DNA from 4 places in the Mycolicibacterium mageritense genome. Region 4 is predicted to be linked to each of the others. Evidence: predicted binding sites of a transcription regulator. Region 4 holds the regulator's gene; each other region holds the start of a gene.

Evidence for each region. Region 4 encodes LexA, which represses DNA repair genes until DNA is damaged. Its sites were predicted from a motif close to CGAACANNTGTTCG; they were not measured.
Region 1: G6N67_RS29075 (HNH endonuclease signature motif containing protein) is a predicted target of LexA. The motif match lies at 4,041-4,054, and genes of this name have one in related genera.
Region 2: G6N67_RS09390 (HNH endonuclease signature motif containing protein) is a predicted target of LexA. The motif match lies at 2,361-2,374, and genes of this name have one in related genera.
Region 3: G6N67_RS15410 (HNH endonuclease signature motif containing protein) is a predicted target of LexA. The motif match lies at 2,725-2,738, and genes of this name have one in related genera.

Annotation. Positions count from the first base shown of each region.
Region 1 is NZ_AP022567.1:6,016,928-6,024,350, reverse strand. Features, by position in the region: gene G6N67_RS29090 (aldo/keto reductase) at 1-88, opposite strand, end outside; gene G6N67_RS29085 (TauD/TfdA dioxygenase family protein) at 109-1,041, opposite strand; gene G6N67_RS29080 (LysR family transcriptional regulator) at 1,425-2,357, shown strand; gene G6N67_RS29075 (HNH endonuclease signature motif containing protein) at 2,543-3,772, opposite strand; gene G6N67_RS29070 (polysaccharide deacetylase family protein) at 4,140-4,991, opposite strand; gene G6N67_RS29065 (MerR family transcriptional regulator) at 5,052-5,423, shown strand; gene G6N67_RS29060 (LLM class flavin-dependent oxidoreductase) at 5,554-6,693, shown strand; gene G6N67_RS29055 (NtaA/DmoA family FMN-dependent monooxygenase) at 6,702-7,423, shown strand, end outside.
Region 2 is NZ_AP022567.1:1,955,052-1,962,474, forward strand. Features, by position in the region: gene G6N67_RS09385 (indolepyruvate ferredoxin oxidoreductase family protein) at 1-2,184, shown strand, start outside; gene G6N67_RS09390 (HNH endonuclease signature motif containing protein) at 2,532-3,884, shown strand; gene G6N67_RS09395 (ROK family transcriptional regulator) at 3,999-5,180, opposite strand; gene zwf (glucose-6-phosphate dehydrogenase) at 5,322-6,794, shown strand; gene edd (phosphogluconate dehydratase) at 6,791-7,423, shown strand, end outside.
Region 3 is NZ_AP022567.1:3,228,967-3,236,389, reverse strand. Features, by position in the region: gene G6N67_RS15425 (flavin monoamine oxidase family protein) at 1-1,372, opposite strand, end outside; gene G6N67_RS15420 (TetR/AcrR family transcriptional regulator) at 1,437-2,114, shown strand; gene G6N67_RS15415 (CDGP domain-containing protein) at 2,116-2,409, opposite strand; gene G6N67_RS15410 (HNH endonuclease signature motif containing protein) at 2,896-4,248, shown strand; gene egtE (ergothioneine biosynthesis PLP-dependent enzyme EgtE) at 4,310-5,431, opposite strand; gene egtD (L-histidine N(alpha)-methyltransferase) at 5,428-6,393, opposite strand; gene egtC (ergothioneine biosynthesis protein EgtC) at 6,390-7,082, opposite strand; gene egtB (ergothioneine biosynthesis protein EgtB) at 7,075-7,423, opposite strand, start outside.
Region 4 is NZ_AP022567.1:5,850,433-5,857,855, reverse strand. Features, by position in the region: gene G6N67_RS28250 (trypsin-like peptidase domain-containing protein) at 1-45, opposite strand, end outside; gene G6N67_RS28245 (proteasome assembly chaperone family protein) at 226-1,233, shown strand; gene G6N67_RS28240 (alpha/beta fold hydrolase) at 1,270-2,292, shown strand; gene G6N67_RS28235 (PhzF family protein) at 2,342-3,028, shown strand; gene nrdR (transcriptional regulator NrdR) at 3,032-3,481, opposite strand; gene G6N67_RS28225 (LysM peptidoglycan-binding domain-containing protein) at 3,645-4,127, opposite strand; gene lexA (transcriptional repressor LexA) at 4,315-5,010, shown strand; gene G6N67_RS28215 (LGFP repeat-containing protein) at 5,026-7,308, opposite strand.

The DNA.
Region 1 (7,423 bases), 170 kb from region 4:
CTCCCGTACGAAAGCTCATGAAGCCCAGTCCGATTGCCGAAACCTCGGGGCCGTCGATCCCCAGCCGGCGGGTTGGTGTTGCTGTCATCGGTGATCCGTTTCTTCTTGTCAGGAGCCGTAGAAGGGTTCGCCCGAGACCAGTTCGGACTCGCGACCGTCGACGCCCTTGGGCACGTCACCTTCGAGCGTGACGCGGTAGAGCACCCGGTCGTAATCGAGGTGACCGGCATCGGCGATGGCCAGGTGTGAGGTCGCCCGGTTGTCCCAGAACGCGACACTACCCGGGGCCCACCGGAATCGGACGGTGTACTCGGTGCGCGTCGCCTCCTCCCACAACAACTTCAGGATCGCCTCGCTCTGCGACGGTGTGTAGCCGCGGATCTCGCGGGCACCCCGGGTGAACCCGGGGCTCACGAACAACGCCCGCTCGCCGGTCACCGGGTGCACCCGGACCGCGGGGTGATAGGCCACCAGATTCGCCTCGCGCACCTTGCGGTCGCGCTGACTGCCTTCGACCGCCCTGGTGTTGAACTGATGCTTGATATCGAGCTTGTCGGCGAACTCACGGAGTTCCTTCGGCAGGTTCTCGTAGGCCGCAACGAGATTGGTCCATGCGGTGTCCCCGCCGTAGGGCGGCAGGAGGTGCGCTCGAAGGATCGATGCCGCGGGCGGGTTGACCAGCGCTGTGACGTCGGTGTGCCAGCTGTTGTCGTAGGACGTGCGCTTGCGGCCGAGGTTCCGCTCGTAGCGCCTGCTGTCGATCGGCAGGATCTCGGGAAACCCCTCCGGCGGTTCCTCCTCGTGCGGGTGGGCCGGCGTCACCTTGCCGAACCGGCGGGCGAACGCGATCTGCTCGGCGTGACCGATCTCCTGATCGCGGAAGAAGATCACCTTGTGGGTGTGCAGCGCGTTACGGATCTCCTCGACAACGCCTGCGTCCAACTCACTGCTCAGGTCGACGCCGCGTACCTCGGCGCCGATGTAACCGGCGAGCGGCACGACATCGAGACCGGTGTCGGTACGTTCGGTGAGTTCGGTCATGGGCTGACTCCTTTGACGACGCGTGATGGCATGGTCAGCGTCAGGCCGGAGACCGCTACGAACAATCATCTCTGGCTACCGGAACCGTTCAGAACCGCTTAACGCCGCCTGGATGACGCTGGAATTACAACCGCGGTGATTCCTGCGGGTATCAACTCATAACGCCAGTTCAGGGGCATCCGAGGGGCGACGGTGCGCGCGCTGTCACTGCGCGCGCCGTCGTCCTTCTGCCATGATTTCGACTTGTGACATCGATGGACCTCATCACGAACTGTTGTCGCTGAACCTGCTTCGAGCGCGACGACCCTTGACTCCGAGCTGATGAGGTCCACCATGCACTACATCGTCCGTCCCCGGTTGGCAGCCAGTGCGGGAGGTGTCTGATGCTGGATCTGCGTCGCATGATGCTGCTGTCCGATCTGGCCGACCTCGGTTCGGTGACCGCCGTGGCCGAACGCCGGAGCATCACCAGTTCTGCTGTTTCCCAACAACTTCGCGTGCTCGAAGAAGAAGTGGGCGCAATCCTGTTCCGGCGGGAGGGCCGCACGCTGGGCTTGACCCGCAGTGGTCAGGTTCTCGCCGAGCACGTGCGCCGCGTACTGGTCGCGGTCGACGAGGCCATGAGCGCCGTCGCCGAGACCACCGACCGGGTGTCCGGACAAGTCGCGATCGCCACGTTCAACATGGGAATCCCCACTCTGGCCGTGCCTTTGATGCAGCGGCTCAGCACCGATGCACCTGAGTTGCGGGTACAGGTCCAGCAGGAGACCAGTTCGGCGTCCATCCGGCTGCTCCGCCAGGGCGAGATCGACATCGCGATCACCTGCCATTACGACTTCATCGGGCAAGATTCGCCGGGCGGCCTCAACACCGTGCCTCTGCTGTTCGAACCGCTCGTGCTGCTCGCACCCACCCATTCCCATCTGAGGATCCGCAAGCAGGGGCTGGCCGCCCTGGCCGACGGTCCCTGGGTGACCGGCCCGCAGAATTCGGGCCTCGGGGCCGCCGTCATGCGAGCCGGTGAAAGTGCCGGATTCACACCTCAGGTCAAGCACCGGTTGATCGGTGCGCAGAACATCTGCGATCTGGCGGCCACCGAGGTCGCCTCGGCGATCGTGCCGCGGCTCTCGGTTCCGGCAGCCCTCGAGGGGCTCATCGTCGGTGGGCTGGATCTCGGCGGGCGCACCATCAGCGCCGTCGTCCGCGCCGGCCGGCAGCGCGACCCGAACATCGCACTGATCCTGCGCACCTTGCGCGCGATCGCGGACCAGGCGCTTCCCGAGGCGCCCTCCGAACCGCTCGGCGTCGCGTCGTGATCATCGGCGACCGACACCGGTATTGTGCCGCACTCGCGATCAACGCTATGCCGCTACAGCTTTCCCCTAGAACATCGGGGCTTTTCGACCGTGGCAGGTCCGGCGGCTCGGTGTCCGCCGATACCCGCCACGTGTGCGGCGGCTTTTCGCTGTGGAGTTGTCAAGGTGCGTTAGTGGGTTGGTGGTTATGCGGCGGTGGGCATCGAGGTCAGGGTGCGTCGGGCATGCGAGCGCAGGTGCGGCGGCTCGGGCCCAGCCCGGTCATACGGCGGGATGAACCACGGGTGACGATCAGCGCCGAGATAGACCTGCCAGTCACTGTGGTGAATCATCGTGTGGTGACACCGGCAGAACAGCACGCCGTTGTCGACACAGGTGACTCCCCCTGTGCCCCAAGGTTTTATGTGGTGGGCATCGCACCAGGACACGGGTCTGCCGCAGCCCGGAAACGCGCATCCCTGATCACGGATCGCTAACGCTTTACGGATGTGCGGCGGGAACAACCGCTCACTGCGCCCCACATCCAGCGGTGCACCGTCGGGATCAACCAACACGGTCCCCGTGGTGCTGTCACACGCGACCAGCTCGGCGGTGACACCGCTGATCGGCCCGGTGAACCCGAGCATATCCACACCGCGTTCCTCACCGAACATCCCTCCGCCTGCGGCCACCGTCGCGGCGGTCGCGGGCCGGATCAGGGTGACGTGCGGCAGAACCCCACCAGAGGCGGGACGCCCGGAACCGGACAGATAGCTGCGCACCAGTTGCCCGAACGCATCTGCGCGACGATGCTCCGTCGAGCGGGGATCCGGTGACCCGTCGGGCAGCGGCACCGGCCGGCACAGCGGATCCAGTGCGGCGAACAGTTCTTCCCCGGTCAGCGCATCCAGATCCAAGGTGGCGTTGACCCGTCCGTCCTCGTTCTGGTGCAAGGTCATCTCGTTGAGGTCAGCGTTTTCCGCGACCGCCACCCCCGGCTCTGCCCCCTCGCCTTGGGCCGCGGTGTGGGCGATCGCGATCTCGCGGGCCTTCTTACCCACCCCCGCCGGTGTGGTCTGAAGCATCAACGTGCGCACCACCTGCGCCCGCTCCTGATCGGATAGTTCGCCCCGGCCGTCGATGTGGGTGACACCCTTACCGACCGCATCCACGAGCTCAATCCCGAGAGCCCCGAGACGCTGCTGCCCGGTCAACGCCGGCAGAGCGTACGCAGCCCGACCCACCCGAGCGGCCCGATACGCCGCCGCGGGAGCCACCCCCAACGCAGTCAACACCTGCGCCCCCGACCGCAACCGCCTACGCGTCGGAACCCCGGCACGCTCAGCAGCCCCGACCGCCTGGGCGATCACATAGTCACACAGGTTGCCCAACGTCACCGCGGCGGCCAGCACCGCCAACAACGGCCCGTCATCCACCACCCGACGCGGACCATCCAACAAATGACACAACCGACGATCCGCGCCATCCTCAGGTTCAGGCGACGGGGTGAGCTCATCAATCAGCTCATTGATGACGGTGTCCAGATACCGAGCGTCCATCACAGATACCCAGGCTTTCAACAAAAGTCGCACACAGTGCGGTTCGACAAACAAACGGCGCCGACAGTCCCGAGCATCCCCAGAACCCATCGAGCCAGCAGTAACGTGGCGCGGGCGAAGCCCTCACACACCCTTCCCGGGCGGGAGAACCTCTCTTCGAACTTGTGCCCTACGTTACACCCTCAACCACGACTTGTCGAACAAACTTTCGAATAATCTTGTTGCACAACCCACAGGCGAACCACTACCGCAACGTGCGGTAGTGCGCGGCGATCTCGTCACTTGTGGTCACCCACACATCGGGCTGACTCGTGAGAAACCGCAGCGCCTCGTCGAAGTACTTGTGCCGGAACGGCTGCCCGATCACGAACGGATGCAACGCCAATGCCAGCACCCGGCCGCCGGTCGCCGAGTCGGCGTGCAGTTGCTCGTACTGGTCCTTCACTATCTGCACGAATTCCGCTCCGGTGAAACCCTTTCCGAAGAGCAACAGATCGTTGAGCTCCACCGAGTAGGGCACGCTGAGCATGCCGGGGACGGTCAGCGGATATGGCTGATCGTCGTTGGTCCAGTCGAGTAGGTACTCGAAGCCCAGCTCGGCCAACAGTTCCGGCGTGTTACCGGTCTCGGTGAGACCCGGGCCCATCCAGCCGCGGGGCCGCCGCCCGGTGGCATCGCCGATGCGCTCGGTGATCTCGGCGAGCACCTTGCGCTCCTGTTCGACGGTCAGGCCGGCGTGCAGGATCGAGTTGGTCTGCCCGTGCGCGAGCCACACCCAGTCACGTTCCAGCCCCGCGGCCACGATCTGGGGGTGGTGGTCGATCACCTGGGAGTTGAGCAGCACGCTGGGCCGCACCCCGTACCGGTCCAGGCTCTCGATGGTCCGCCAGATCCCCACGCGGGCACCGTAATCGCGCCAACCGTAGTTGAGCGCATCCGGCACCAGGTCCGCAGTTCCCGGCCAGATGCTGGTCGAGGGCCGGTCGACCAGGAAGTGTTCGACGTTCAGGCCGATGTACACCGCCACGCGGGCGCCACCAGGCCAGGACAACGGCGGGCGTTCGATGATGGGTTGGTAGGTGAACGGGAGTGTCATGGCGGCACCGTACGAGCTGACACCGGTGTCAGGGGCAACCCGCGGCGGTATAACGGGCGTATGCGGATTGGGGAACTGGCGCGTCGCACCGGGGTCAGCGAGCGCTCACTGCGGTACTACGAGCAGCAGGGCCTGCTGGCGTCGGACCGGACGGCGAGTGGCCAGCGGCACTACACCGAACGCGCGGTCGATCGCGTGGTCCACATCCAGGAGCTCTACGCGGCCGGGCTGAACAGCCGCACCATCGCCTCCCTCCTGCCGTGTATGCGCGACAGCGACGGCGGGCCCGCGCCGGATGCCACGCCGCGGCTGGTCACCGAACTCACCGCCGAACGGGCGCGGCTCGACCGGGCTATCCGCGAGCTGGCGACCTCGCGCGACGTTCTGGACGGCGTGATCGCCGCCGCCTCTCGGCAGGTGTCACCGGACTGAATCACCGTGCGCTGATCTCTTGAACGCCCTGCCCAGGGCCGGGCACTGGACGCGGCGCGGGTGTGGCGCTGGAATGAGTACGTCGTGGCACACGTTGTCGGTGAAACCACGTACGGAAGGGCTGATCGCTGTGTCAGATTCCTCGAATGACCACCTGCACCTGGCGGTCGCGCTGGACGGGACGGGCTGGCACCCGGCCGCATGGCGCGAGCCCGAGGCCCGCCCCACCGAGCTGCTGACGCCGCGGTACTGGACCGACCTGGTACTCGAGGCCGAGCGGGGCCTTTTGGACTTCGTCACGTTCGAAGACGGGCTCACGCTGCAGTCCGACCACCCGTTCCGTCCCGATGACCGCACCGACCGGGTTCGCGGACGTCTCGACGCGGTGTTGATCGCCGCCAGGGTGGCCCCCCGAACGCACCACATCGGGCTGGTGCCGACCGCGGTCGCCACCCACACCGAGCCGTTTCATCTGTCGAAGGCCATCGCCACCCTGGACTACGTCAGTTCGGGACGGGCGGGGATCCGCGTCCAGGTCACCGGCCGACGCGACGCCGCCGCCCACTTCGGTCGCCGCGAGATCGCCGAGGGCGCGGACGACTTGATGGCCGAGGCCGCCGACTACGTCGAGGTGCTGCGCCGGCTGTGGGACAGCTGGGAGGACGACGCCGAGATCCGCGATGTGGCCACCGGGCGATTCATCGACCGGGAAAAGTTGCACTACATCGACTTCGCCGGCAAGTGGTTCTCGGTCAAGGGGCCGTCGATCACGCCGCGGCCGCCGCAGGGCCAGCCGATCGTCACCGCGCTCGGCCATGGCGCGCCGGCCTATCGCCTGATCGCCGACAGCACCGACATCGGCTTCGTCACGCCGCACAGCGCGACCGAGACGTCGTCGATCATCGCCGAGATCGCCGCGCCGGTGCAGGTGTTCGCCGACGTCGTGGTCTTTCTCGACGGCACGGTCAGCGCAGCCAAGGCCCGCAAGGAGCACCTCGACGACCGGCTCGGACACGAATACCGCAGCGATGCCGAGGTATTCGTGGGCACTCCCGCGCAACTGGCCGACCTGCTGCAGGACTGGCACGCGGCAGGCGCGGCGGGATTCCGGCTGCGCCCAGCGGTTTTGCCGCACGATCTGCGCCAGATCGCCGATGGTCTGGTCCCCGAACTGCAACGCCGCAACGCATTTCGCACTGCCTACGAAGGCGGTACGCTGCGCGGGCTGCTCGGCCTGCCCCGTCCCGCGAACCGCTACGCCACCAGCTAGGAACCGCAATGACCAAGCCCATCAAACAGATTCATCTGGCCGCCCATTTCCCGGGCGTCAACAACACCACGGTGTGGAGTGATCCGGCATCGGGCAGCCACATCGACTTCAGCTCGTTCGTACACTTCGCCGAAACCGCCGAGCGCGGCAAGTTCGACTTCCTGTTCCTCGCGGAGGGCCTGCGCCTGCGCGAGCAGAACGGACAGATCTATGATCTCGATGTCGTCGGCCGGCCCGACACGTTCACGGTGCTCGCGGCGCTGGCCGCCGTGACCGAACGACTCGGCCTGACCGGGACCATCAACTCGACGTTCAACGAACCCTATGAGGTGGCACGGCAGTTCGCGTCGCTCGATCACCTGTCCGAAGGCCGCGCGGCCTGGAACGTCGTAACGTCGTGGGATGCCTTCACCGGAGAGAACTTCCGGCGCGGCGGGTTCCTGGCCGAAGACCAGCGCTACGAGCGGGCCGAGAGCTTCCTGGCCGCCGCGCACACCCTGTTCGATTCCTGGACGGGCGACGAGATCGTCGCCGACAAGGACAGCGGGGTGTTCCTCTCCGATCCGGACGCAGGCGCATTCGCCTACGCGGACGACCATTTCGACATCAGCGGGCGCTTCAACGTGCCGCGCAGCCCGCAGGGCCGACCGGTGATCTTCCAGGCCGGCGACTCCGACCGCGGCCGGGAGTTCGCCGCGCGCGCCGCCGACGCGATCTTCTCGCGCCACGG
Region 2 (7,423 bases), 3.9 Mb from region 4:
TTCTTCTGCTCGGGTTGCCCGCACAACCGCTCGACCGTGGTGCCCGAGGGCTCGCTGGCGGCTGGCGGCATCGGCTGCCACACCCTGGTGACGATGTCGCCGCGCGCCGAATCCGCGGTCACCGGGCTGACGCAGATGGGTGGCGAAGGCGCACAGTGGATCGGCCAGGCCCCGTTCACCGACGTCAAGCACATCTTCCAGAACGTCGGTGACGGAACCTATTTCCACTCCGGGCAATTGGCGATCCAGGCCTGCGTGGCCGCCGGGGTCAACATCACCTACAAGCTGCTGTACAACTCCGCGGTCGCGATGACCGGTGCCCAGGACGCCCAGGGCGCGTTGAGCGTTCCCGAGCTCACCCACAAGCTGGCCACCGAGGGCGTCCGCCAGATCGTGGTGTGCTCCGACGACCCGACGCGCCACACCGTGGACAGCCTGGCCGCGGGAACCCTGCTGTGGCACCGTGATCGGCTCGACGAGGCCCAGCGCATGCTGCGCGACGTCGAAGGCGTCACGGTGTTGATCTACGACCAGCAGTGCGCGGCCGACGCGCGCCGTCAGCGCAAACGCGGCCAGCTCCCGGTGCGCCGCACCCGCGTCATCATCAACGAGGCCGTGTGTGAGGGCTGCGGTGACTGCGGCGTCAAGAGCAACTGCCTGTCGGTGCAGCCCGTACAGACCGAGTTCGGCCGCAAGACCCGCATCGACCAGACCAGCTGCAACACCGACTACAGCTGCCTCGACGGCGACTGCCCGTCGTTCGTCACGGTCGAACTGGCCGACGACGCCACGGATTCGGCTCGGCCCGTGCCGGCTCCACCGGCCGTGCCTGCCCCTGTGGTAGGTGCGCCGTCGACGTGCAACGTGTTCCTCGCCGGGATCGGTGGCACGGGCATCGTGACGGTCAACCAGGTGCTCGGCGTGGCCGGGCTGCGGGCGGGGCTGTACGTCCAGGGCCTCGACCAGATCGGCCTGAGCCAGAAGGCCGGCCCCGTCACGTCACATCTGCGGCTGAGCCGCGAAGCCGCAGACTCGTCCAACCGGGTGAGCCCGGGCACCGCAGACTGCCTGCTCGCGTTCGACCTGTTGACCGCGGCCGACACCAAGAACCTCGGCTACGCGCACGCGGACCGCACGGTCGCGGTGGCGTCCACCAGCCGCACCGCCACGGGCGCGATGGTGTGCGGTACCGATGTCGAATATCCCGAGGATCGCGAACTGCTCGACCGGCTGGAGCCAATGACGCGGCAGCTCATGAGCTTCGACGCGCTCGCGACTTCCGAGGCGCTGTTCGGCACGACCGCGCCCGCGAACTTCATGCTGGTCGGCGCCGCCTACCAGCTCGGTGCGCTGCCGATCCCCGCCGACGCGATCGAGGCGGCCATCGAGCTCAACGGTGTTGCGGTGGAGGCGAATCTGGCCGCATTCGGCTGGGGCCGGGTCGCGGTCGCGGCGCCGGACCGCTTCGCCGAGGCGCTGGGTCCGACAGCCGGCCCGACCGCGCGGACCATCCCCGACCTTCCCGACGACCTCGCGGCTTCAATCACGTTAGGCGAACCGGTGCGAGCTGTGGCCATGCGCCGGGCCGCTGAGCTGATCGGCTATCAGGGCCGCAGCGCCGCGACCAGCTATCTCGAAGTGGTTCAGGCGGTTTGGGAGGCCGAGCGTAGGCTCGGCGACCGCACCGAGTTCAGCCAGGCCGTCGCCGAAGGCCTGTTCAAGCTCATGGCCTACAAGGACGAGTACGAGGTGGCGCGCCTGCTGACCGATCCGGCCTTCGCGGCTTCGGTGCAGTCGACCTTCGCAGGTTCGACCGGGATGAGCTACAACCTGCACCCGCCCGCACTGCGGTCCCTGGGCCGCACCAAGAAGCTGCGTTTCGGACCCCGCAGTCATACCGTGTTGCGCGGGCTCGCCAAGGCGAAGTTCTTGCGCGGCACGGTATTCGATCCGTTCGGCCACACCGCGCTGCGCAAGGCCGAGCGTGCGCTCGTCGCGCACTATCGGACCATGGTGCTCACCGCGGCAAGCCGGCTCACCACTGAGCACTACGAAACCGCGACGCAGGCCGCCGCGGCGCCGGACCTGGTCCGGGGCTACGAGTCGGTCAAGATCGGCAATATCGCCCGGTACCAGGATCGCTTGCGGGAGCTGGGTTTCGAACCTCCGGAACTGGATCTCTGACCAACCACCGCGAGCGAGCGCGTCTGTTGGTGCGCTCAACTTTGCGGTCGGTCGGACGGTCGGTCCTGGCGTGGTTGGGCACTCCTAGGACGACAATGTCACCACAAAGACGGCCTGAACTTTCACCAATGTCCTGAGGCATCGCACTTGCGAGAGGCCGTTACGTCGCGTAAGATCGAACATATGTTCGAATAGAAGCTCTCCCCCGGAAGGCACGCGAGAGCTTCGCCCGCGCCACGTTACTGCTGGCTCGATGGTTCTGGGGATGCTCGGGACTGTCGGCGCCGTGTGTTTGTCGTACCGCACGCTGATGTGTGCGACTGTTGTTGAAAGCCTGGGTATCTGTGATGGACGCTCGGTATCTGGACACCGTCATCAATGAGCTGATTGATGAGCTCACCCCGTCGCCTGAACCTGAGGATGGCGCGGATCGCCGGCTGTGTCATCTGTTGGACAGTCCGCGTCGGGTGGTGGATGACGGGCCGTTGTTGGCGGTGTTGGCGGCCGCGGTGACGTTGGGCAACCTGTGTGACTATGTGATCGCCCAGGCGGTCGCGGCCGCTGAGCGTGCCGGGATTCCGACGCGTAAGCGGTTGCGGTCGGGGGCGCAGGTGTTGACCGCGCTGGGGGTGGCGCCCGCGGCGGCGTATCGGGCTGTGCGGGTGGGGCGCGCTGCGCAGGGTCTGCCCGCGTTGACCCGGCAGCAGCGTCTCGGGGCAGTGGGGATCGAGTTCGCTGATGCGGTCGGTAAAGGCGTCGCACACGTGGGTGCCCGGGTGGCGTTGTCCGATGAGGAACGGGCACAGGTGGTGCGCACGCTGATGATTCAGACCACGCCGGCAGGGGTGGATACGAAGGCCCGCGAGATCGCGATCGCCCACACCGCAGCCCAAGGCGAGGGGGCAGAGCCGGGGGTGGCGGTCGCGGAAAACACTGACCTCAACGAGATGACCCTGACCCAGAACGACGAAGGACGAGTCAACGCCACCCTGGATCTGGATGCACTCACCGGGGAAGAACTGTTCGCCGCACTGGACCCGTTGTGCCGACCGGTCCCACTGCCCGACGGGTCACCCGATCCCCGCTCGACGCAGCAGCGTCGCGCCGATGCGTTCGGACAACTGGTCCGTACCTACCTGTCCGGTTCGCGGCGCCCCACCTCCGGCGGAGTCCTCCCGCACGTCACCCTGATCCGGCCCGCGACCGCCGCAATGACGCCCACGGACGTAGGGGTGTTCGGTGCCGGGCACGTGGTGGACATGCTGGGGTTCACCGGGCCGATCAGCACCTCCACCGCCGACCTCGCCTCGTGCGACAGCACCACGGGAACCGTGCTGGTTGATCCCGACGGTGCACCGCTGGATGTGGGGCGCAGTGAGCGGTTATTCCCGCCGCACATTCGCAAAGCGTTGGCGATCCGTGACCAGGGATGTGCCTTCCCCGGCTGCGGCAGACCCGTGTCCTGGTGCGATGCCCACCACATAAACCCATGGGGCACAGGAGGAGCCACCTGTGTCGACAACGGCGTGCTGTTCTGCCGGTGTCACCACACCATGATCCACCACAGCGACTGGCAGGTCTATCTCGGCGCTGATCGCCACCCCTGGTTCATCCCACCGTATGACCGGGCTGGGCCCGAACCGCCACACCTGCGGTCACACGCCCGACGCACCCTGACCTCGATGCCCACCGCCGCATAACCACCAACCCACTAACGCACCTTGACAACTCCACAGCGAAAAGCCGCCGCACACGTGGCGGGTCCGGCGGACACCGCGCCGCCGAACCCGCCACGGTCGAACGGGTGCGGCACACTAGTCGGCCAGCGCAGCATCCACGGCGGCCGGGCCCAGCACGTGGTCGAGTGCGGTGGTCGCGCAACCGACCATGCTGGAGCGCTCCTGATGGATCGACGGCACGATCTGCAACGTGCGGGTGGCCAGGGCGGTGGCGTTGCCGTACAAGCTCTCTCGCAGACCCGCGACGAACACGTCATAAGCGCCGACCATGTCGCCGGCGACCACGAGCACCGCCGGGTTGAGCAGGTTGACGGCAGCCGCGAGGACTTCGCCGATGTGGCGTCCACTGTCCCGGATCATGCGCCGCGCCTCGGCATCTCCACTGTGCGCGAGCGCGACGACGTCACGCAGGTGGCTCACCGGGCGGCCGGCTTGCTGCAGATCGCGGACCAGTGCCCAGCCGCCGGCGACCGCTTCCAAGCAACCCGTGTCGCCGCACCGGCACGGCACTCCGGCCGCGGCGGGAGTCTTGCTGTGACCGAATTCGCCTGCCGCCTGAACGGCGCCGCGCTGCAATTGACCACCCATGACGATCCCGGCGCCCAGACCGGTCGATGCCTTGACCACCAGCATGTCGTCGAATTCGCCTAAGCCACCGCGCCTTTCGGCCAGCGCGATGACATTGGCGTCGTTGTCCATGAGCACGGGCGCGTCGGTGAGGCTCCGGAAGTACGGCGTCAGCGGCACGCCGTCCCAGCCACTCATGTTCGGTGAGTCCAGGCTGGCACCGGCCTGCTGATCGACCGTGCCGGGCAGGCTCAGCCCCACGCCGAAGATTCGGGCGCCACGGCGGCCGGCATCGTCGAGCAGAGCGTCGAGCCGCTTGACGAGGTCGGGCATGAGCTCGCCGGGACCGATGCCGGGCTCTTGGTCGACGTCCGTGGTGGCCAGGATGTCGCCGCCGAGGTTGCACAACGCGAGCTGCGTGCGGCTGCGTCCGATGGCGGCCGCGAACACCACGCCCGCGTCGACGTTGAACATCAATTGCGCGGCCGGGCGCCCGCCCGTCGACGCGGCCTGCTCGGGCTCGATGACGAGTCCGAGCGCTTCGAGCGCGGCCACCCGAGCGGTCACAGCGGTCCGCGACAGGCCGGTAATCCGACCGATCTCGGCGCGGGTCACGGCGTGACGATCCCTGATCACCGCAAAGACTTCGCCGGCGGTAGGAGGTACCGCGGGAAGTGCCATGACCTCCATTGAAGCAACACGACCGATTGCAGAGCAAACGTAAGCCTCGCCTCATTAGGTACTCCAAATGCTTAAGTCGGTTTGCGAAAGCCCTAAGCCGTGGGTACGTTGCTTACTGAACCGATCAAGCTCCATTGAGGAGGATCAGTGATGCGAACACCGCGACCCGTTGACCCGTGCGACTTCGTGATCTTCGGCGGCACCGGCGACCTGGCGGTCCGCAAGCTGCTGCCAGCCCTGTACCTACGTGACCGTGACGGCCAGTTGACCGAGGGCACCCGAATCATCGGGGTGGCCAAAGCGGGGCTCGACGAGCCCGGCTATCGCGACAAGATCCAGGCCGAGCTGGCCAGATTCGTCCCCGCCGAGCTGCTCGACGCCGAAATCGTCGAGCGCTTTCTGGCCCGGCTGCGATTCGTCAGCATCGACCTGACCGAACCGTCCGACTACGCGGCCGTCGCCGACCTGCTGGCGTCCTCGACCGTCGAGATCCGGGTCTTCTACCTGGCGTGCGCTCCCGCACTCTTCGGCCCGATCTGCGCCGCGCTCGGTGCGCACAATCTGGCGACCGAAACCTCGCGGGTCGTGCTGGAAAAGCCGATCGGCCGCGACCTGGCCTCGGCGCGCGAGATCAACGACGCCGTTGGCTCCGTCTTCGACGAGCACCAGATCTTCCGGATCGACCACTACCTCGGCAAGGAAAGCGTGCAGAACCTGCTCGTCACGAGGTTCGCCAACACCTTGCTCGAACCGCTGTGGAACTCCAGCCGCATCGACCACGTCCAGATCACCGCGGCCGAATCGCTCGGCGTCGGCAGCCGCGGCGACTACTACGACCGCTCCGGTGCGCTGCGGGACATGCTGCAGAACCACCTGCTGCAGGTGCTGTGCCTGGTGGCGATGGAACCCCCGACGCACGTCAACCGCGAGTCGGTGCGCGACGAGAAGCGCAAGGTTTTGCAGGCCCTGGCCCCACTGTCGGCCGACGACATCAAGCGCGACACCGTGACGGGCCAGTACGGTCCCGGCCTGGTCAACGGCGAAGTCGTCGGCAGCTATTGCCAGGACTGCGAGAACCCGGACAGCCGCACCGAGACCTTCGTCGCGGTCAAGGCGGAGGTCAGGAACTGGCGCTGGGCCGGGGTTCCGTTCTATCTGCGCACCGGAAAGCGCATGTCGCAACGGTTCTCGGAGATCGTCGTCCAGTTCAAACCCGTTCCGTTGCCGATGTTCCCGGGCATCGAGGGGGCCTCCGAACCGAACCGGCTGATCATCTCACTGCAACCCGACGAGGAGATCCGCCTCGAGATGACGGCGAAAGAGCCGGGCTCGGGCGGGCGGCTGCGGCCGGTTTCCCTCGCGCTCAACTACACCGAGGCCTTCCAGGACCGCTCCCCCGACGCCTACGAACGGCTGCTCATGGACGTCGTGCGCGGAGATCCGACGCTGTTCATGCGCCGTGACGAGGTCGAGGCGGCGTGGGCCTGGGCCGAGCCGATCCTGCACCACTGGCACGACTCCGGCCGCGTGCCGCGTACCTACCCCGCAGGCACCGATGGACCCGTTGATGCGGCCACGCTCATCGAGCGCGACGGCCGCCGCTGGCACGAAGGAGCGGCATGACCACCCTCAATTCCGTTGTCGCGCAAGTGACGCACCGGATCATCGACCGCAGTGCCACAACCCGCGGCGCATACCGGGACCGCATGGCCGCTGAGACACAACGCGGCCCGGCCCGCGGCCGGCTCGCCTGCGCCAACCTGGCCCACGGCTTTGCCGCCGCGGAGGCACCCGACAAGGAAGCCCTGCGCCGAATCGTCAAACCCAACATCGCGATCGTGTCGTCGTATAACGACATGCTCTCGGCGCACAAGCCTTTCGAGGACTACCCGGCCCAGCTCAAGGCGGCGGCACTGGGCGCCGGCGCCATCGCACAGTTCGCCGGCGGCGTGCCCGCGATGTGCGACGGCATCACGCAGGGGCGGGCGGGAATGCAGCTGTCGCTGTTCTCGCGCGACGTCATCGCCATGTCGACGGCAATCGCCTTGTCCCACGACATGTTCGACGCTGCCCTGCTGCTCGGGGTGTGCGACAAGATCGTGCCCGGCATGTTGATCGGGGCCCTGAGCTTCGGGCATCTGCCCGCCATCTTCGTGCCCGCCGGCCCGATGACGTCCGGCCTGCCCAACGGTGAAAAGGCCAGGGTCCGACAGCTTTACGCCGAGGGCAAGGTGGACCGCGAGGCGCTGCTC
Region 3 (7,423 bases), 2.6 Mb from region 4:
TCGCAGCACGCTGCCCGGCCTGGACCGCGCCGTCCATGAAACCGAGCCACTCGTCGGCGGTTTCGACTCCGGCCCAGTGCAGCCGGCCGACGGGTTCTTTGAGGGTTTCACGCGCCGCCGTCAGCGCGCCTACCGAGAGGCCGCCCTCGCAGCCGAAGTGGAACGGTTCGTAGATCCACCGCTTTTCCGAATAGTGCAGGGGTTCAAGCGCTTGCGCGCCGAACAGGTCGGCGAAGGTGGTCAGCACCGCGGCCTTTCGGCTCTCGGGATCCTGCACGGCCGTGGTGTCGTCGGTGCCGTAGCACGCGAGCACACCGTGCGAGCCGTCCGGCGGCGAGGCATCGAGCACGCCCGGTGCGGCTTCGCGATCGGTCAGCGCCGAGCCGGAGAGGTTGTCGGCGCGCCAGAACGGCTTGTCGTAGACAACGTTGACCTTGCGGCCGTGCACCGGTTGCCAGGCCTTCTGCAGCCGGATGCGCTGCGGCGACAGCGCCGGACGGAATTCGATACCGCGGTAGGCCGCCGGGCCGACGGCGACGATGACGTGGTCGGCGTCGTACGTCGTGCCGCCCGCGTGCACGCTGACGCGGTTCGCCGACTGCTCGATCGCGGTGACGGGCGAATTGAGGATGACCCGGTCGCCCAGGGCGGCCGCGAGAGCGAGGGGCAGCGCTTGCGCTCCGTCCGCGAACCGCAGCACACCGCCCTGGCTGGCCAGCAGCGCACCGATCCCACCCCAGGTATTGAAGACGTGCAGGGCGAACAGCAGCGAGGTGGTCGGCGGGAAGTACCCGAAGAGTGAGGCGAGTAGGTGCCGTGCAGGCCCGGGTCGCACGGCGTCGTCGACCCACGATTGGACGGTGCGCTGGTCCAGGGTTTGCGCCTGAGGCGCCGACCACGGGCGCTGAGCAGGGACCGACGCAGCCAATTGGTCCAGTTCCTGGACGGCCTCCAGCAGCTGCACGACGTCGTCGGCCGACATCGGCAGCCACCGCTCGATCAGCCTCAGCGCGCCACGGACCACCGGCCGCAGCAACGGTGCGGTCAGCAGCCGCGTGTTCGGGATACGCCCGGCGGTGAGTGATCGAGCCGTGCCGTCGAACAGGTATTGGAAGCGTCCCTGCGTCCCGCTCTCGAACATGTCGACCCCGAAGCGGTCGGCAAGCCCGAGAACGTGCCGGTGTTGCGGGTAGGCCAGCGTGGCGCCGTCGTCGATCGTCGTGTCGCCGGCCGTGCTGGTGCGGGTTCGCCCACCGACGTGGGGGCCGGCCTCGAGCACCGTCACCGACGCGAAGCCCGCATCCACCAATGTGGTCGCCGCAGCCAGTCCCGACAACCCGGCGCCGATCACGATGACTTTGTGTTCGTTCATACCATCCTCCGTACGCTGTACGTAATTCAACGTACAACGTACGAATGCAGGTACGCTAGCCCCCGTGGGTACCGCATCATCGGAATCGGTGTGGCTGCGTCCGGCCAAGAAGCAGCGCAACCAATCGCTGCATCGCGATCAGATCGTCGCGGCCGCCGTGGCGCTCATGGACTCCGACGGGATCGCCGGGCTGAGCATGCGCAAGCTGGCCACCCGACTCGGCACCGCACCGATGACCCTGTATGGCTACGTCGCCACGAAAGACGACGTGCTCGAATACGCACTCGACGGCGTTTTCGCCGAGGCGGCCGTGCACGCTGGGGGCCGGAGTTGGCGCGACAACTTGAAAGCGCTCTCCCACAGCATGTTCGAGGCGCTTCTACGGCATCCGTGGGCACCTGCGTTACTGGGCAGCAAGCCGCCGATCGGGCCCGCTGCTGTCGACCACTTCTCGTCGATCGTGGATGTGCTGTCCGGCGCGGGATTCCGTGGCGACTCGCTCGCCGCGGCCATATCGGCCGTCTACTACTACGTGCTCGGCGCCGCCACGGCCGAGGCCGCGTGGCTACAGGCCGGCCAGCCGTTCGCCGACCTGTCGGCGTCGAAGGTGGCAGAGCTGGAGTCGCTGCACGGCCGCGATACCGGGACAGCCGCGCAGTTCTTCGCGGCCCATTCCGGCGGTGATGCGCGGCAGCGGTTCGGCGCTGGGCTGGCCGTCGTCATCGGCAACCTGAAGCCGTAGATCAGTCGTTGATGTGCACCGGAGGGTCGGCGAAGACGAAGTCCCCGGGATAGTCGTGACCGGGCCCCATCAGATCGCAGCGCTTGACGGGCACCAGATGCGAGCTGAGCCCGCTGGGTACATAGCTGTAAACACCGATGCACCGCTGCCAGGTGCCGTCGGGCTGGACGGGCCCGTCGCACTTGCTGATGACAGGTCCACCGTACTGACAGCCGGCGCTGGCTGGCGGCGCCGAGGCAATCAGACCTCCAGCCAGCAACACCGCGACCACCCCTCCGACGATGCAGAGTTTCATGGGATTCTCCCGTCACATCCGCGGATGCCCATGACGCTACCGCGCCTACTCAGGTGCAACCAGTATCCGAATAACAGAAGGGCGGTTCACCGGGCCCGTGTCCGGTGGCGGCAGGGTTGCCAGTCGTGGGCTTGACCCCGGTGATCACTTCCACAGTTCAGCTCGGTCCCATTGCCGGAGCGGAACGCCGTGTTCAGCAATTACCCTGTCCGACACAGTGATTGCAGCTTTGGTGGCCATCCGCGACTGAAGGCAGAACTGTCACCGATGTCCTGAGAGATAACTCTTGCGAGAGGTCGCTACGTCACGTAGAATCGAACATAAGTTCGAATAGAAGTCCTCCCCGCAAGGGCACGTGAGGGGCTTCGCCCGCGCCACGTCACTGCTGGCTCGACAGGTTCCCGGGGAGGCTCGGGATTGTCAGAGCCAATTGTTTGTTGAGCCGCGCCTACGTGCGCGACTTTGTTGAAAGCTTGGGTATCTGTCATGGACGCTACCTACCTGAACACCGTCATCAATGCGCTCATCGATGACCTAGTCCCGTCACCGGCACCCGACGAGGACGCGGATCGCCGGCTGTGTCATCTGTTGGACAGTCCCCGCCGGGTGCTCGATGACGGGCCACTGTTAGCGGTACTGGCCGCCGCGGTCACCGCACGCAATCTGTTCGATTATGTGATCGCCCAGGCGGTCGCCGCCGCCGAGCGTGCCGGAATCCCGACACGCAAGCGTCTACGTTCGGGGGCGCAGTTGTTGACCGATCTCGGGGTGTCCCCCGCCGCGGCGTACCAAGCCGCCCGAGTCGGGCGGGCCGCGCACACCCTGCCCACGCTCACCGCTCAGCAACGCCTCGGGGCACTCGGTATCGACTTCGTCGACGCGGTCGGTAAAGGTGTCAAGCACATCAACCGCCGGGGCGAACTATCCGATCAGGAACGGGCGCAGGTGGTGCGCACGTTGATGATCCAGACCACGCCCGCAGGGGTGGGTAAGAAGGCCCGCGAGATCGCGATCGCCCACACCGCCGCCGGACCATCCCCGGATGAGCAGGGGGTGCCGGTCGCGGAAAACACCGACCTCAACGAGATGACCCTGCACCAGAACGACGAAGGACGAGTCAACGCCACCCTGGATCTGGATGCACTCACCGGGGAAGAACTGTTCGCCGCACTGGACCCGTTGTGCCGGCCGGTCCCACTGCCCGACGGGTCACCCGATCCCCGCTCGACGCAGCAGCGTCGCGCCGATGCGTTCGGACAACTGGTGCGCACCTATCTGTCCGGTTCGCGGCGCCCCACCTCCGGCGGAGTCCTCCCGCACGTCACCCTGATCCGGCCCGCGACCGCCACGATGACGCCCACGGACGGAGGGGTGTTCGGTGCCGGGAAGGGGGTGGACATGCTCGGGTACACCGGGCCGATCAGCAGTGTCACCGCCGACCTCATTGCGTGTGACAGCACCACGGGAAACGTTCTGGTTGACTCCGACGGTGCACCGCTGGATGTAGGTCGCAGTGAACGATTATTCCCGCCGCACATCCGCAAAGCGTTGGCGATACGCGACCGCGGCTGCGCCTTCCCCGGCTGCGGCAGACCCGTGTCCTGGTGCGATGCCCACCACATAAAACCTTGGGGTGCAGAGGGATCCACCTGTGTCGACAACGGCGTGCTGTTCTGCCGGTGTCACCACACCATGATTCACCACAGTGACTGGCAGGTCTATCTCGGCGCTGATCGCCACCCCTGGTTCATTCCGCCATATGACCGGGCCGGGCCCGAACCGCCACACCTGCGCTCACACGCCCGACGCACTCTGACCTCGATGCCCACCGCCGCATAACCACCAACCCACTAACGCACCTTGACAACTCCACAGTGAAACCCGCGGACACGGGGCGGGGCTACCGATTCGACGCGTCGCGCAAGGCTCCGGCGAACTGGTCGAGATCCTCGGCAGTAGTGTCGACATGCGGCGAGATGCGGAGCACGGGCTTGGTCATCTCAAAGGGCGCTCGGGCGAGTTCGCATGCCGTGGTAACGATTCCGCGTTCGGCGATAAGCCACGCCCGCACCGAAACCGGATCGGCACCGTCGGTCGGCTCGAGCGTGGTGATCGCGGTCGGCTCGTCGGCCGGCTCGACGACGCGCCAGCCGGACGTATCGGCGAGCACCTGCCGCGACAGCCGCCCGACCTCGGCCAGCCTCGCGCGCACGGCCTCGGGGCCCGCGGCCAGGTGCTCACCGAGCGCAACCGAGTAGCCGATCCGGGCCGCCTCGTTGTGCTCGCCCTGCGCGAGTTTCTCCAAGACGGACATCGGCACCCCCCAGTCCGCGGGCGGCACAGGCGGTTCCAGCCGTGACGCCAGCTCCGGGCGGATTGCCAGCACGCCGACGCCGCGCGGCCCGGCGATCCATTTGCGCGACGACGAGTACACCGCGTCGGGTTCGACGTTGCAGTCCAGATGCCCGAGCGCCTGGGCGGCGTCCACCACGATCGGGATACCTTCCGCGCGGCACACCGCGACGATCTCGGCCAGCGGCTGGGCGACACCCCGCTGGCTGGCCAGCGCGGTCAGGTGCACCAGCGCCGGGGGATCAGCGGCGAGCGCACGTGCGGCATCGTCGACGACCAACCGGCCGTCGGAGTCGACGGGCAGGGCACGCACCTGAAAACCGTTGGCCGCCATGATCGCCAGGTTCGGGCCGAACTCGCCCGGCAGGCATGCCAGCGTCCGCTCTCCCACCCAGCTGCCGAGCAGCAACTCGAGAGCGTGGCCCGAACCGGACGTGTAGATGACGTCGGACGCGGCGAGGCCGGTCAGTGCGGCCACCGCGGCACGCCCCGCATCGAGCACGGGGGCCGCGGCGTCGGCCGCGACATAGCCGCCCACCTCGGCCTCGTGACGCGCGTGGGTCGCGGTCGCGTCGATCACCGCGAAGCTCTGCCGTGAGCACGCGCCGCTGTCGAAGTGCAGGCCGGCGACCTTAGGGCGGGCATCCCGCCACTGCTGGGCGAGACTCATTTCACCGCCAGCGTCAGGCCGAAGTCGCCGGCGGCGTCAGTCCACCAATGCGTCTGCCGCAGACCGGCTTTCGCCAACTCCGCGGCCACGCCATCGGAACGGAACTTGCACGACACCTCGGTGAGCATCTCTTCTCCCGCCGCGTACGCAACATCGAGGTCGAGCGCCGCGACCCTGACCCGCTGGGCGCTGCGGGCCCTCAGCCACATCTCGATGCGCTCCTCGGTGTCGTTCCAGCGCGCCACGTGCTCGAAGGCCCCGAGGTCGAAGTCGGCGTCGAGCTCACGGTTCACCACGGCCAGCACGTTGCGGTTGAATTCCGCCGTGACACCGGCACTGTCGTCGTACGCGCGGACCAACCGGCCGGTGTCCTTCACCAGATCGGTGCCCAGCAGCAGGCTGTCGCCGGGTTGCAGCGTGTCGGCGAGGGTTTCCAGGAACTCCGCGCGGGGGCCAGGCGTCAGGTTGCCGATGGTCGAGCCGAGGAAGATCACCAACCGCCGGCCGACCCGCGGGATCTTGCCGAGATGTTCCTCGAAATCACCACATACCGCGTCGATCTCGATGCCGGAGTATTCACGGCCGATGGCCTTGCCCGCGGCCTGCAGCACCCCGGCATCGACGTCGAACGGGATGAACCGGCGCAGCTGACCGCCGTCGCGCATGGCATCGAGCAGCATCCGCGTCTTCTCCGACGTGCCGCTGCCCAGCTCCACGAGCGTGTCTGCGCCGGCGGCCGCGGCGATCTCAGCGGAACGGTCCCGCAGGATCTGGGCCTCGGTGCGGGTCGGGTAGTACTCGGGCAGCCGCGTGATCTGGTCGAACAGGTCGCTGCCCACCGAGTCGTAGAACCACTTGGGCGGCAACTCTTTCGGCGTCTTGGTCAGACCGTCGCGCACATCGCGACGCAGCGCGGCGGCCGCGGAATCGGCCGCGAGGTAGTTCGACAGCGTGAACGTCATGGCGTGCCTTTCATGGGGGTGAGCTCGACGTGACCGTCGCGCACCGTCACCAGGTGCCGGTCGGGGATGTCCTGCCAGGCGGGATCGTCATCGTAGGGTTCACTGGCGAGCACCACGCCGTCGTCGCAACGCAGCATCGACAGGGTATCGCCCCAGGTGGTGGCCAGAAGGCAGGAACCGTTGGCCGCCAGGATGTTCAGCCGCGCGTTCGGATCCGATGCGCCTACCTCGGCGACAGTGTCACCCAACGCGTCGAGGCCCCTGGAGAAGATCAGCGCCGCCAGCAACGCGCTGTCCACGGTAGATTCTGCGAGCGCCGAAAGCGGCAGCACCGCGCGGTCGACCACGCCGTTGTGCGACAACAGCCACTGCCCGTCGCTGAACGGCGCCGACGCCGACGGCTCGATCGGCATCCCGATGGTCGCCGAGCGCACCGCGGCGACCACGCAACCACTGCGAAGGGCCGGCGCGACCGACGCGAACGACGCGTCACCCCACAGCGGCTTGTCGCTGCGCCAACGCCTGGGCACACCGTCGTCGAAAAAGCCTGCGCCCCAACCGTCGGCGTTCATCAAGCCGTGCTTCTGCCGTCGTGGCGCATAGGACTGCACCAACAGGCTCTGCGGTGGGTCGAGCATCAACGCGGCCACCGACCGCGGCGCTCCGAGCCAGCCCAGATGCCTACACATCCCATGCCAACCGGACGCCGGAGAAGATCTGCCGCCGAATGGGGTGGTCCCAGTTGCGGAAGCTCGGCCGCAGGATGCCTGGCGCAACGGCCCACGATCCGCCCCGCAGCACCCGGTAGTCACCGTCGAAGAACGGCTCGGTGTAGCGGTCGTAGACCATCGGGGTGAAGCCGGGCCACGGCCGCAGTGGCGACGTCGTCCATTCCCAGACGTCACCCAGCATCTGCTCGGCGCCATAGGCCGATGCGCCCGCGGGATAGGCGCCGACGGGCGCGGGCCGCAGTGCGTCGCCCCCCAGGTTGGCCAGTCGGCGATCAGGTTCCGCAGTGCCCCAAGGGAAT
Region 4 (7,423 bases):
CACGCTCGCACACACCACGCCCACCCGGGCCAACCTGGATCGCATCCCATCGATCTTGCCCCACCTGCGCGCTCTTGGCAGGAATGCAGGCCGGGTGGCACTACGTTCGAACGAACATGCGGGGCGCAACCAGCCCACCGCGGGTGAATGCGAGACACTAGGAAGTAAGGCACGCGGCGCAGGAGCGATCCGCCGGACTGCCTGCATGGCGAGGAGACTGAGTGAATGGCCGATAGCAGCGAGAACCCCGAGCAGCACTACCAGCCCGACCAGAGCGGTATGTACGAGCTCGAATTTCCCGCGCCGCAGCTGTCGTCGTCCGATGGCCGCGGCCCGGTGCTGATCCATGCGTTGGAGGGCTTCTCCGACGCGGGACACGCGATCCGGCTCGCCGCCGAGCACCTCAAGAACACCCTGGACACCGAGCTCGTGGCGTCGTTCGCCATCGACGAACTGCTCGACTACCGGTCGCGACGCCCGCTCATGACGTTCAAGACCGACCACTTCACCGCATACGAGGATCCGGAACTCAACCTCTATGCGCTGCACGACAGCGTCGGAACTCCGTTTCTGTTGCTCGCCGGTCTTGAACCCGACCTGCGCTGGGAGCGATTCATCACCGCGGTCCGGCTGCTCGCAGAACAACTCGGCGTCCGCCGCATCATCGGCCTCGGCACCATCCCGATGGCCGTGCCGCACACCCGGCCGGTCACGTTGACCGCGCACGCCAACGACAAGGAGCTCATCTCCGATCACACGCCGTGGGTCGGCGAAGTGCAGGTGCCCGCCAGTGTGTCGAACCTTCTGGAGTTCCGGATGGCCCAGCACGGCCACGAGGTCGTCGGCTTCACCGTGCACGTCCCGCACTACCTGGCCCAGACGGCCTATCCCCCGGCCGCCGAGGCGCTGCTGGCCGAGGTGGCCAGGACCGGTTCGCTGCAACTGCCGCTCGCCGCGCTGTCCGAAGCAGGGGCCGAGGTCTACAGCAAGATCAACGAGCAGGTCGAGGCCAGTAGCGAGGTGGCCCAAGTGGTGACCGCGCTCGAGCGCCAGTACGATGCGTTCGTTGCCGCACAAGAGAATCGGTCTCTGCTGGCACGGGACGACGAACTGCCCAGCGGCGATGAGCTGGGCGCCGAGTTCGAGCGGTTCCTGGCCCAGCAGACCGGCGAGAAGTTCAAGGACGACAAGTACAAGGACGGGAACGGAAGCGACGGCGACACCTATCCGTAAGCGCCCGACGCCGGGACGACAGCGAGGTTGGCGACCATGACCGAACGCAAGCCCAATCTGCGCACCGTGCGGGACGCCACACCAACGCTGGAGTTCCGCACCATCCACGGTTATCGCCGCGCCTACCGGGTGGCGGGTTCCGGACCCGCGATCCTGTTGATCCACGGCATCGGCGACAACTCCACGACGTGGCACACCGTGCAAAACGCGCTGGCACAGCGGTTCACCGTGATCGCGCCCGACCTGCTGGGCCACGGCCGCTCGGACAAGCCGCGGGCCGACTACTCCGTCGCCGCCTACGCCAACGGCATGCGCGACCTGCTCAGCGTTCTCGACATCGAGCATGTCACGGTGATCGGGCATTCCCTGGGCGGCGGCGTCGCGATGCAGTTCGCCTACCAGTTCCCGCAATTGGTGGACCGGCTGATTCTCGTCGGCGCCGGCGGCGTCACGAAGGACGTCAACATCGCACTGCGCATCGCGTCGCTGCCGATGGGCAGCGAGGCGCTGGCCCTGCTCCGCTTGCCACTCATGCTGCCCGCACTACAGATCGTCGGGCGGGCCGCCGGAATGTTCTTCGGCTCCACGGGCACCGGGCGCGACATCCCCGACATGCTGCGCATCCTCGCCGATCTGCCCGAACCCACCGCGTCGTCGGCCTTCGCCCGCACGCTTCGGGCCGTGGTGGACTGGCGCGGCCAGGTGGTCACCATGCTTGACCGCTGTTACTTGACAGAATCCGTTCCGGTGCAACTGGTTTGGGGCGACTGTGATTCGGTGATCCCCGTCAGCCACGCCCGGATGGCACACGCAGCGATGCCCGGTGCCCGACTTGAGATCTTCGAGGGGTCCGGGCATTTTCCGTTCCACGACGATCCCGACCGGTTCGTCGAGGTGGTCGAACGGTTCATCGACTCCACGCAACCCGCGGTCTACGACCAGGAGTTGCTGCGCAAACTCCTGCGCACCGGCATCAGCGAATCGACCCTCACCGGTCCGGTGGACACCCAGGTCGCGGTGCTCGACGCGATGGGCGCCGACGAGCGCAGCGCGACCTGACCGCCGTCGTGGCCCTTTGACCGTGGGGCGGAACCAGTAGCATCGGGCTATGGCCATCGACGTGACAGTGTTGCGCGTGTTCACCGATTCCGACGGGCGCTTCGGCAATCCGCTGGGCGTGGTCGACAACAGCACGGTCGATCCGGGCGACCGACAGCGAATCGCCACCGAATTGGGTTACAGCGAAACGATTTTCGTCGACCTGCCGGAACCCGGCGGCAACTCCGCGCGGGCCCGCATCTTCACCCCGGCCGCCGAATTGCCGTTCGCCGGACATCCGACCGTCGGAGCCTCGTGGTGGCTGCGCGACTCCGGACGCCCGATAAAGACCCTGCAGGTGCCTGCCGGAATCGTGCAGGTCGAGTACGACGGGGAGCTGGCCGCCGTCAACGCGCGATCGGAATGGGCACCTGGCTTTGCGATCCACGACCTCGCCACCGTGGACGAAGTGCTGGCCGCCGATCCCGACGACTACGACGACGACACCGAGCACTATCTCTGGGCATGGGTGGACGCCGAGGGCGGAGTGCTGCGGTCCCGTGCGTTCGCCGCGCATCTCGGCATTCCCGAGGACGAGGCGACCGGTGCGGCGGCCGTCCGGATGACCGACTACCTCAGCCGGGATCTGACGATCATCCAAGGGAAAGGGTCAGAAATCTACACCCGTTGGAGCCCTGAGGGATGGGTGCGCGTCGCTGGCCGCGCCATCCACGACGGCACCGTGCAACTCGATTGAGGGTTAGCTGCGGTGCGCCCGCAGCGTCGCGATCTCGCGTTCGAAATCTTCGGCCGACGAAAAGGACCGGTACACCGACGCGAATCGGAGGTAAGCGACTTCGTCCAGTTCGCGCAGTGGCCCCAGAATCGCCAGGCCGACCTCGTGACTGGGAATCTCGGGCGAACCCAATCCCCGCACCGCGTCTTCGACCTGCTGCGCCAGGAGGTTGAGGGCATCATCGTCGACCTGCCTGCCCTGACAGGCCCTGCGCACGCCGCGGATAACCTTCTCACGGCTGAACGGCTCGGTCACGCCGCTGCGTTTGACGACTGCGAGCACCGCGGTTTCGACCGTGGTGAACCGGCGGCCACACTCCGGGCACGATCGACGCCGCCTGATCGCTTGCCCTTCGTCGGTCTCCCTGGAGTCGACCACCCGCGAATCGGGATGACGGCAGAACGGACAGTGCATCACCGCTCCTTCGTCACGCCGCAGGACAACTAGTTCGAGCGCCCTTGAGCGTACCCGCGCCGGGATCGGCGGACTCACGTCCGGTCCCCATGACGCATAGGCGGCCAGACCACTCGCGAGTGGCATTGCGCACCTGGACGATTCGACGCTCACGGCACCGGTCTCAGCCGACCGGGGCGATCAGGGTCTGACCGGCGTCGATGGCCGACGAATCGAGCTGGTTGAGGTCGCGGATCTGCTGAACCACGTCGGCCACGGGGGCGTCGGGTGCCACGCGTCGGGCTACGTGCTGCAGCGTCTCCCCCGACTGGACCTGCACCACAGCCAGTTCGCCAAGGGCGGGCGCGGGAGTACCGACGACTCCACCCAGCTGCGCCACCAGCCCCAGCCACACCGTGATGGCGGCCGCGACCAGCGCCAACAGCACCGTGGTGACCGGCGTGATCGGCCGGCGGCGATGCGACGCGCGCGACATCAGCACGCCGGTGCCGCGGTACCGCAACGCGGCACCCGCGGGGCGCCCGGGCACCGGGCGGCGGCGACGCACCGGCGCAGGCATGTGGGCCGCTGCGCGCTGGTGCGCGGCGTGCGGGGTGGTCTTGACAGCGCGGAAGCGGCTGTCGGCGGGGATGTCGAGGATGGCCATCTGACTGCCTTTCGGTCCGGCGTATTCGCTCCTGTGTTCGAAATATAGTCGATCACATGTTCGATGAATAGAACGTGTGATCGAACTGTTGCACAGCGTAGGACGGGCCACCGACAAGTAGCGCCGCCCGCGACACACCTCGAACACATGTTTGATCATCGAGCTTTCAGGGACTAGATTCGGCGCCATGAGCGACGACAGCAGCGACACGGACACCACTGGCCGGCAGCGCCAGGACACCGGTCTCACCGAGCGCCAACGGACCATCCTCGAGGTGATCCGGGCCTCGGTCACCAGTCGCGGCTATCCGCCAAGCATCCGGGAGATCGGCGATGCGGTGGGCCTGACGTCGACGTCGTCGGTCGCCCATCAGCTGCGCACCCTGGAGCGCAAGGGCTATCTACGGCGTGACCCCAACCGGCCGCGCGCGGTCGACGTCAGGGCCGCCGACGATCCGGCGGCCGCCGCGACCGTGACCACCGACGTGGCCGGCTCCGACGCACTGCCCGAGCCCACGTTCGTGCCCGTGCTGGGCCGGATCGCCGCAGGCGGTCCGATCCTCGCCGAGGAAGCCGTCGAGGACGTCTTCCCGCTCCCACGCGAACTCGTCGGGGAAGGCTCGCTGTTCCTGCTCAAGGTCGTCGGCGAGTCGATGGTCGACGCGGCCATCTGCGATGGCGACTGGGTCGTGGTCCGCCAGCAGAACGTCGCCGACAACGGTGACATCGTGGCGGCCATGATCGACGGCGAGGCGACCGTCAAGACCTTCAAGCGCACCCGCGGTCAGGTGTGGCTCATGCCGCACAACCCCGCGTTCGACCCCATCCCCGGCAATGACGCCGCGGTGCTGGGCAAAGTGGTCACGGTCATCCGCAAGATCTGACCGCCGACCGCGCGCTCAGTCGGCGCGGACGAAGCCGTTCGTCCGCGCGAACTCCTCACTGGCGAACCAGATCTCGGCCACCGCGTCGTCGTACTGGCGGCTGTCCGGCGACCAGTACATCCCGGTCTTCGTGTCGGCCTTGATGGGATATCCCTGCGGGGCCCGCTGCGGATCGTCGAGTGGCATGTGAAGCGCGGTCGCGGTGACCGGCTCGTCGAGTTCGATCGCCGCATGCCTGCCGCTCGGCGTCTCGGCGTGGATGTCGCCGCGAGACGGCGTGGCCGCCGCGACCGCGGCAGGAGTCACGATCGGCGTGGGCGCGGTGTCGACGTCGTCGGAGTTCTCGAACTGCGCTTCGTCGTCGTGCGCCGGCTCCGCGCCGAGTGCGTCGTCGTGCCGACCGTCGTCGTAGTCACGGTCGTCGCGCTCGTCGGATCCGGTCGGCACCGCCTCGTCGTGCGCGTCATGGTCGAGGCTCTCGTAGTCGGCTTCGAAATCGTCTTCGTCGAAGTCGTCGTCGTGATCGTCCTCGTGGCCGCCGAACAGTTCGACGGCTTCTTCGGGCTGCTCGTCGTCGTCCTCGTCGACGGCCGTACTGAAGCCGCCGGGCGCGGCCCACTGACTCACCGGCATGGCGATGTCGGTCGGGCCGTCGAACGGCGACGGCGACGACTGCGCCGACGGCTCGCGGTACTGGCCCGTGAAGTGGGCCGTGGTGGGTTCGTCACCGTGGAACGGATCGGCCTGCTCGTAGGGGTTCGGCCGGTCGTCGGACCGGTCGTCATCGCCGTAACGGGACGCGTCGTATCGGGGCTGCGCATACGGATCGTCGTCGTAACCGTCCGTTTCGTGATACCGCGCATCGCCGTAATGGCCGCCGTCGTCGTCGTATTCGTCGTCGTCGAACCGATCGTGGTCGAAATCGTCGTCACCGCGGCCGCGGCGGCGATGCCACACCGCAGCGCCCACGATCAGGCCGGCGACGACCAACACCGGGATCAGTGCGAGCAGCCACCACCAGCTCCAGTGCCACGAGAACGGCTTGTCCTTGTCGGTGTTGGCCGCGGGCGGATTCCCCTGCTGTGGCGCCTGTTCCAGCCCGGGGATCTCCAGGCCGGACAGCTCGGAGGCCAGTTTCGGCGGCTCGGTCGTGAACGTGTTGTCCGAGCGGTCCCACGAGATCGACCCGCCGTTGAACTGCTGGGTGACCACGCTGCCGTTCTCGGTCTGGTCGCCCTTCGGCGCACCGAGCTCCCCCTTGGCGCCGCCGAGCTTCTCCCACGCGGCGTTCATCGCGCCGCGCACGATCACGGCGCCGAAGTCCGGTGTCCAGAAGATCACCGGCTTGTCCGGGGCCGCGAACGTCGCGATCCGGCTGTTGGGCCCCAGGCCGCCTTCGGTCTCGCTGCTGGTCGGGAAGCCCATGTCCCCCTCGGGCCCGCCGACACTCTCGTACTTCTCCAGCACCTGGTCGGTGATCGCGTTGGCGCCGGTTTCGGGCGTGTAGAAGATCTTGCCGCGAGCGAAGTTCTGCGCAACGCCGTCGGTGTTGCCCACCGGGTAGATGTCACCGTCCTTGGCCCCGAGCGGCCCCATGTCACCGCCTGCGGCGCGTCGCGCGGCCGCGATCGCGGACGCCGGGTCGTTCGGGACGGCCAGGCCCGCGAGCTGGTCGGCCAGCTCGGGCGGGGTCGTGGTGAAGGTGTTGGTCTTGCGATCCCACGTCAGCTCGCCGCCGGTGAACTTCTGCGACAGCGTGTCGCCGCGGTACGCCTCGTCCTCGGTGGGCACGCCAAGGACGCCGGCCGACCCGCCGAGCTTGTCCCACGCCGCGTTGATCGCGCCACGCACGACGCGGGCGCCCGTGGCGGGCGTCCAGAAGATCACGGGCTTGTCCGACGCGCTGAAGGTCGAGTTCCGGCTGTCCGGTGCGCGTCCGGCGCCTTCGTCGATGGTCGGGAAACCGAGGTCGCCGTCAGGCCCTCCGAGCGATTCGTACTTCTCCAGGATCGCGCCCTGGACGTAGTGCGCGCCGGTGTCGGGGGTGAAGAAGATCTTGCCGTTGGCCAGATTCTGGGCGAATCCGGCACCCGCGGCATAGACGCCACCTTCACGCGGGCCCAAAGGGCCGCCGTCGCCGCCGCTGGCGTCCCACGCTGCGGTGATCGCGGCGTCGGCGTCGGATTCCGGTGACGCCGACGCCGACGGTGGCGCCAGCAGGGCGACCACGGCGACCGCAAACAGGCCGACAATGATCCGCCAAGCGGCCGTGTTCAGCCTCATTGCCGGCGTAGTCATGCACCCTCCCCGCTGTTCGGCAAAGTTCCCGCAAAAGTATCCCGCCCGACAACTCTGCTTCAGCAGGCGACGATAACCAAGGAACGTGGCCGATCCTGACCAAAAAACCCACGAA